2 linked regions of the Methylosinus sp. H3A genome follow. The protein of the gene in region 1 interacts with the protein of each later gene in a pairwise test. Links are inferred from orthologs where the notes say so. Each region holds a gene or a part of one and is shown on either strand. Other genes may lie near its edges.

Region 1 (3,681 bases):
ATCAAGACGGCGCGGACGGGCTCGCTCATCTCGCCGCCTCCCCCGCGGAAAATTGTCCGTATAGCGCCATCGAACCGCTCGCCTTTCCCGATTGTCCCGGTCCAGACAGCATGATTTGTGCCGCGCCCTTTGGGAGAGACAGCCACGCTCTGGCTATGGCGGGCGCTCGAGCCTGTGGATTAGTGCGTCGCAGCATGGCAAGAGAGGACGGAGGGCGTAAGATCGATCGCCCGTCGGCCCTCACCCTCCCCGCTCTATGCGGGAAAGGGAGGCGGCGACGTTTCGCGAGCATTCGATGAAGCGCCGAATCTGCTCCCCCTCCCGCAAAGCGGGGGAGGGTCGAGGTGGGGGCTTCTCGAGGCCCTCGCCGTCGTCGAACCCGCCGCTCCAGTTTTGGTCGTGCAAATGCGAAGCTCGAAAAAATCCGCCGCCGAGACCACTCTCGACGCTCTCTTCGACGGCAAGGTCATCTCCATTCGCGGCGCGCGCGAGCATAATCTCAAGAATGTCGATCTCGTCATTCCGCGCGACAAATTCGTCGTCTTCACCGGATTGTCTGGATCGGGCAAATCCTCGCTCGCCTTCGACACCATCTATGCCGAAGGCCAGCGCCGCTATGTCGAGTCGCTCTCCGCCTACGCTCGGCAATTTCTGGAGATGATGCAGAAGCCGGACGTCGATCAGATCGACGGCCTCTCGCCCGCCATCTCCATCGAGCAGAAGACGACCTCGAAGAATCCGCGCTCCACCGTCGGCACGGTGACGGAGATTCACGATTACATGCGCCTCTTATGGGCGCGCGTCGGCATTCCCTATTCGCCGGCGACGGGCCTGCCGATCGAGAGCCAGACGGTCTCGCAAATGGTCGACCGCGTGCTGGCGCTGCCGCAGGGAACGCGGCTCTATCTGCTCGCGCCCGTCGTGCGCGGCCGCAAGGGCGAATATAAAAAAGAGATCGCCGAATTCACCAAGCGCGGCTTTCAGCGCTTGAAGATCGACGGGGCCTATCACGAGATCGCCGACACGCCGCCGCTCGACAAGAAATTGAAGCACGACATCGACATTGTCGTCGACCGCATCGTGGTGCGCTCCGACATTGGCGCGCGTCTCGCCGATAGTTTCGAGACGGCGCTGGAATTGGCCAATGGGCTGGCGGTGGTGGAATTCGCGGATCAGGCGAGCCGACCCAGCGAGACCGCCGCGCCATCTGCGCCGGCGGCCGCCTATGCCTCGAACCATTATGCGCCGGACCACATCGTCTTCTCGTCGAAATTCGCCTGTCCCGTCTCCGGCTTCACCATTGCGGAGATCGAGCCGCGGCTGTTCTCCTTCAACAATCCATTCGGCGCCTGCCCGGCCTGCAGCGGTCTCGGCCAGGAGCAGGTGATCGATCCCGATCTCGTCATCCCGGATCCCAAGCTCTCTTTGCGCAAAGGCGCCATAGCGCCCTGGGCGAAATCATCCTCGCCCTATTACCAACAAGCGCTGGAGTCGCTCGGCCGGCATTACAAATTCCGCCTCGACACGCCTTTCGAGAAACTCGACAAAACAGTGCGCGACGTGCTGCTGCACGGCTCGGGCAAAGAGGAGATTCGCTTCTCCTATGACGATGGCGCGCGCGCCTATGATGTGAAGAAGCCGTTCGAAGGCGTCGTCGCCAATCTGCAGCGGCGTTTCTTGGAGACGGACAGCGAATGGGCGCGCGAGGAGATCGGCCGCTATATGTCGGCGGAGCCCTGCAAGGCCTGCCTCGGCTATCGCCTGAAGCCGGAAGCGCTGGCGGTGAAGATCGACATGCGCCATATCGGCGACGTGTCCGACCTTTCCGTGCGCGCGGCGCTCGACTGGTTCCGCGCGCTGCCGGAAAAGCTCGACGCCAAGCGCAATGAGATCGCGCATCGCATTCTGAAAGAAATCCGCGACCGCCTGACCTTCCTCGTCGATGTCGGCCTCGACTATCTCACTCTGTCGCGCGCCTCGGGCACGCTGTCGGGCGGCGAGAGCCAGCGCATTCGCCTCGCCTCGCAGATCGGCTCCGGCCTCACCGGTGTGCTCTATGTGCTGGACGAGCCGTCGATCGGCCTGCATCAGCGCGACAATGACCGGCTGCTCGACACGCTGCGGCGCCTGCGCGATCTCGGCAATAGCGTCATCGTCGTCGAGCATGACGAGGACGCCATTCTCTCGGCCGATTATGTCGTCGATGTCGGCCCCGGCGCCGGCGTGCATGGCGGCCACATCGTCTCCAAAGGCGCGCCGCAGGAGATCATGGACGATCCCAATTCGCTCACCGGCCAATATTTGACCGGCGCGAAGCAGGTGACGCTGCGCCATGCGCTGCGCAAGCCCGACCCCGGCCGCTGGCTGAAGATTTCCGGCGCGCGCGGAAACAATCTCAAAAATGTCGAAGCGAAAATTCCGCTCGGCCTCTTCACCGCCGTCACCGGCGTCTCCGGCGGCGGCAAATCGACTCTCGTCATCGAGACGCTGTACAAAGCCGTGGCGCGGCGCCTCAACAGCGCGCATGAGCATCCCGCGCCTTTCGACAAGATCGACGGGCTCGAGCATATCGACAAGATCATCGATATCGACCAATCGCCGATCGGCCGCACGCCGCGCTCGAACCCTGCGACCTACACGGGCGCCTTCACGCCGATCCGCGAATGGTTCGCTGGCCTGCCAGAGGCGAAGGCGCGCGGCTATGCGCCGGGGCGCTTCTCCTTCAATGTGAAGGGCGGCCGCTGCGAGGCCTGCCAGGGCGACGGCGTCATCAAGATCGAGATGCACTTTTTGCCCGACGTCTATGTCACTTGCGACGTCTGCAAGGGCAAGCGCTATGATCGCGAGACACTCGAGGTGAAATATCGCGAGAAGTCCATCGCCGACGTCCTCGACATGACAGTCGAGGAAGCGGCCGTATTGTTCAAAGCCGTGCCGGCGATCCGCGACAAGATGGAGACTCTAAAGCGCGTCGGCCTCGATTACATTCGCGTCGGCCAACAGGCGACGACTCTCTCCGGCGGCGAGGCGCAGCGCGTGAAGCTCGCCAAGGAATTGGCGCGCCGCTCCACGGGCCGCACGCTCTATATTCTCGACGAGCCGACAACCGGCCTGCATTTCCACGATGTCGCGAAATTGCTCGAGGTGCTGCACGAGCTCGTCGATCAGGGCAATAGTGTCGTCGTCATCGAGCATAATCTCGAGGTCATCAAGACGGCCGATTGGATCATCGATCTCGGGCCGGAGGGCGGCGACGGCGGCGGCGAGATCGTGGCGGCCGGTCCACCCGCCGATATCGTCACCGCGAAGCGCAGCCATACGGGGCGCTATCTCGCCGAAGTGCTGAAGCGCCGTCCGCCGCGCGCGGAAAAGGCGAAGGAGACGAAGGCGGCGAAGGAAACATCTGCGCCCAAGCGCAAGCGCGCGGCACAGGAGCAATAGGCGCTGCGAGCCTGAAGGCTCGCGGTCCAATCCACGCCCCGGACCGCGAGCCTTCAAGCTCGCTTTTCCATTTCAGCTTTTCACGCCGCGGGCGGCGAAATAGGAGTCGATCTTCCCGCGCATCTCGCGCAGGAATCGCTCTTCGCCGAAGCCGAGCGCATGGTCGCGAATGCGCGGCGGCGAAAACTCCCTGCTCTCGAAGCGCGCAATCGCCTCGCTCAACGCTTCGACCGTCTGCGT
Region 2 (3,196 bases), 170 kb from region 1 along the record:
GCTTCGGACTACAGAATGGCGAGTTCGATGTCCTGGCGACGCTGCGCCGATCGGGTCCGCCTTACGCCTTGACGCCCACGGCGCTCTATGAGGCGACGATGATTTCGTCGGGCGGCATGACCGCGCGCATCGACCGGCTGGAAAAGGCCGGCCATGTCCGGCGCGTCAAACACCCGACGGATCGGCGCGGCACGTTGGTGGCTCTGTCCGACGAAGGCAAGTCGCTGATCGACGACGCCCTATCGATTCATGTCCAGACCGAGCGGACGATACTGGCGGCGCTGAGCGATGACGAGCAGAAGACGCTCGATCGTCTGCTCGCCAAGCTGCTCGCCCGCGTTGAAGGCGAGTGAAATCCGTTTCGTCGGGACTCCTCTTCCCGCTTCCATCCTCGCGCGTCCGGGGTCATATTCGCGGCCATGGCCTCTGCTCCGAAAAAGCCGAAAAACCCCGCCCGCCCGACGCGCGCCAAGGCCGCCAAGCCCGAGGTGTCGCCGATCGCGCCGCATTTGCAGGCGCTGCTCAATCCCGGTCTCGCCGAGCGGCAGGCCGGCTTCGAGGAGGCGCCGCAGGCCGCCTATGACGCCGGCGGGGACGAGGCGCCGGCCGAGACGCTCGACCTCGGAGGTTCGGGCGGCGTGTCGGCGACGATGGAGAGCCTCGAGCAGCTTTTGAAGCTCGGCGATCCGAACCTGCGCGAGACCAAGCCCTGGACGCCGCATCGGCCGGAGCGGCCGCAAAAGAGCGAGGGCGGCGTCAAATTCGACCTCGTCTCCGACTATCAGCCGCGCGGCGACCAGCCGCAGGCGATCGAGGAGCTGGTCGCCGGCATCGAGGCGAATGAGCGCGATCAGGTGCTGCTCGGCGTCACCGGCTCCGGCAAGACTTTCACCATGGCGCAGGTGATTTCGCGCACGCAGCGGCCGGCGCTGGTGCTGGCGCCGAACAAGACGCTCGCCGCTCAGCTCTACGGCGAGTTCAAGAGCTTTTTTCCCAATAACGCCGTCGAATATTTCGTCTCCTATTATGATTATTATCAGCCCGAGGCCTATGTGCCGCGCACCGACACCTATATCGAAAAAGAATCCTCGGTGAATGAGCAGATCGACCGCATGCGCCACGCCGCCACGCGCTCGCTGCTGGAGCGCGACGACGTCATCATCGTCGCCTCCGTGTCCTGCATCTACGGCATTGGCTCGGTCGAGACCTATACGGCGATGACCTTCGGCGTCAGCATGGGCGAGAAGCTGGAGCAGCGCCAGCTCGTCACCGATCTCGTGGCTCTGCAATATCGGCGCATCGGCTCGGATTTCACGCGCGGCACCTTTCGCGTGCGCGGCGATACGGTCGATATTTTCCCGGCCCACTATGAAGACCGTGGCTGGCGCATCTCCTTCTTCGGCGACGAGGTGGAGTCGATCTGCGAATTCGATCCGCTGACGGGAAAGAAGACGCAGGATCTCGAATTCGTGAAGGTCTACGCCAATTCGCATTATGTGACGCCGCGCCCGACGCTGTTGCAATCGATCAAGGCGATCAAGGACGAGCTGCGCGGGCGGCTCGGCGAGCTGAACAACGCCGGGCGCCTCGTCGAGGCGCAGCGATTGGAGCAGCGCACGCGCTATGATCTCGAGATGATGGAGGCGACGGGCTCTTGCGCCGGCATCGAGAATTACTCGCGTTATCTCACCGGGCGCAGGCCCGGCGAGCCGCCGCCGACTTTGTTCGAATATCTGCCGGACAATTCCATCGTCTTCGCGGACGAGAGCCATGTGAGCATTCCGCAGATCGGCGCTATGTATAAGGGCGACTTTCGCCGCAAGGCGACGCTCGCCGAATATGGCTTTCGCCTGCCGTCCTGCATGGACAATCGTCCGCTGCGCTTCGAGGAATGGGACGCGATGCGCCCGCAATCGGTCGCCGTCTCGGCGACGCCGGGCAATTGGGAAATGGAGCGCACGGGCGGCGTCTTCGTCGAGCAGGTCATTCGCCCGACGGGCCTCATCGATCCGCCAGTGGAGATACGTCCCGCGCGCTCGCAGGTCGACGATCTGCTCGGCGAGGTGAAGGAAGTCAGCCAGGCCGGCTATCGCTCGCTCGTCACCGTGCTGACCAAGCGCATGGCGGAAGACCTCACCGAATATCTGCACGAGAATGGCGTGCGCGTGCGCTACATGCATTCGGACATAGACACGATCGAGCGTATCGAGATCATTCGCGATCTGCGCCTCGGCGCTTTCGACGTGCTGGTCGGCATCAACCTGCTGCGCGAAGGATTGGATATTCCCGAATGCGGCTTCGTCGCCATTCTCGACGCCGATAAGGAAGGATTCCTGCGTTCCGAGACCTCGCTGGTGCAGACGATCGGCCGCGCCGCGCGCAATGTCGACGGGCGCGTGATCCTCTATGCGGATCACGTCACCGGCTCGATGAAACGCGCCATGGACGAGACCGACCGCCGCCGCGCCAAGCAGCAGGCCTATAACGCCGAGCATGGCATCACGCCGGCGAGCATAAAGCGCGATATCGCCGATATCTTGGGCTCGCTCGCCGAGCAGGATCATGTGACCGTGGACGCAGGCCTCTCCGAGCTGGCGCCGGGGCACAATATGCAGGCGACGCTCGCCGATCTCGAGAAGCGCATGAAGGCCGCCGCCGCCGATCTCGCCTTCGAGGAGGCTGCGCGTCTGCGCGACGAGATTTCCCGCCTGCAACGCGCCGAGCTTCTCGCCGAGGCCAATCCGTTGATGCGCCCGCGCGGAAGGGGAGGGGAGGCGCCTGCGATCTCCGGCACGCGCGCCCATAAGCCGACCGACGCCGATATGGGGCCGCATAATTTCGGCGGCGGCGAAGCGCGGCCGCTGTCGCGCCCCGCGCCGCGATCCATGGCGGGCAAGGGGAAGCTGAACAAATAGCGAAGTTGGTGAAGGGAAAGCCTAGATAGGCGATCTCTCGTTCGTCTCCTTTATTGGTCAGGTTGAAAAATCACAAACAATTTCGCCGTTGGATCCCTTGGGAATTTTGGCGGAATGACCAAAGGGAGCGCTCTCCGGGTCTGCTTTTAGAGCGTGGTCCGCCGCCGAAACTTCGGTTCCGAAAACGCGCAGCACCGCGGAACGCGGTTCCGAGAATCGAATCCGCCATTGCTGTACGCCGTTTCCATTTCCCACCGCGAACTCCAGCTCTTGCAACTCGA

The links. The genes of interacting proteins can lie anywhere in the genome.
Region 2: the proteins of uvrA (region 1) and uvrB interact in binary tests that used the Escherichia coli proteins (3 or more experiments, as listed by UniProt). The link is inferred for Methylosinus sp. H3A from one-to-one orthologs.

What each region holds. Positions count from the first base shown.
Region 1 is NZ_JADNQW010000005.1:4,090,226-4,093,906, forward strand. Bases 29-3,641 are described here. They hold uvrA (excinuclease ABC subunit UvrA), read left to right. Parts: upstream 29-405; coding sequence 406-3,441; downstream 3,442-3,641. Other genes in these bases: mtnC (acireductone synthase), read right to left, coding at 29-29; IY145_RS21940 (glycosyltransferase), read right to left, coding at 3,514-3,641. Also shown: more of mtnC, read right to left, coding at 1-28; more of IY145_RS21940, read right to left, coding at 3,642-3,681. UniProt on the Escherichia coli protein: The UvrABC repair system catalyzes the recognition and processing of DNA lesions. UvrA is an ATPase and a DNA-binding protein. A damage recognition complex composed of 2 UvrA and 2 UvrB subunits scans DNA for abnormalities.
Region 2 is NZ_JADNQW010000005.1:4,255,900-4,259,095, reverse strand. The notes cover bases 40-3,167. They hold uvrB (excinuclease ABC subunit UvrB), read left to right. Parts: upstream 40-419; coding sequence 420-2,915; downstream 2,916-3,167. Other genes in these bases: IY145_RS22680 (hypothetical protein), read right to left, coding at 2,973-3,167; IY145_RS22690 (MarR family winged helix-turn-helix transcriptional regulator), read left to right, coding at 40-353. Also shown: more of IY145_RS22690, read left to right, coding at 1-39; more of IY145_RS22680, read right to left, coding at 3,168-3,196. UniProt on the Escherichia coli protein: The UvrABC repair system catalyzes the recognition and processing of DNA lesions. A damage recognition complex composed of 2 UvrA and 2 UvrB subunits scans DNA for abnormalities.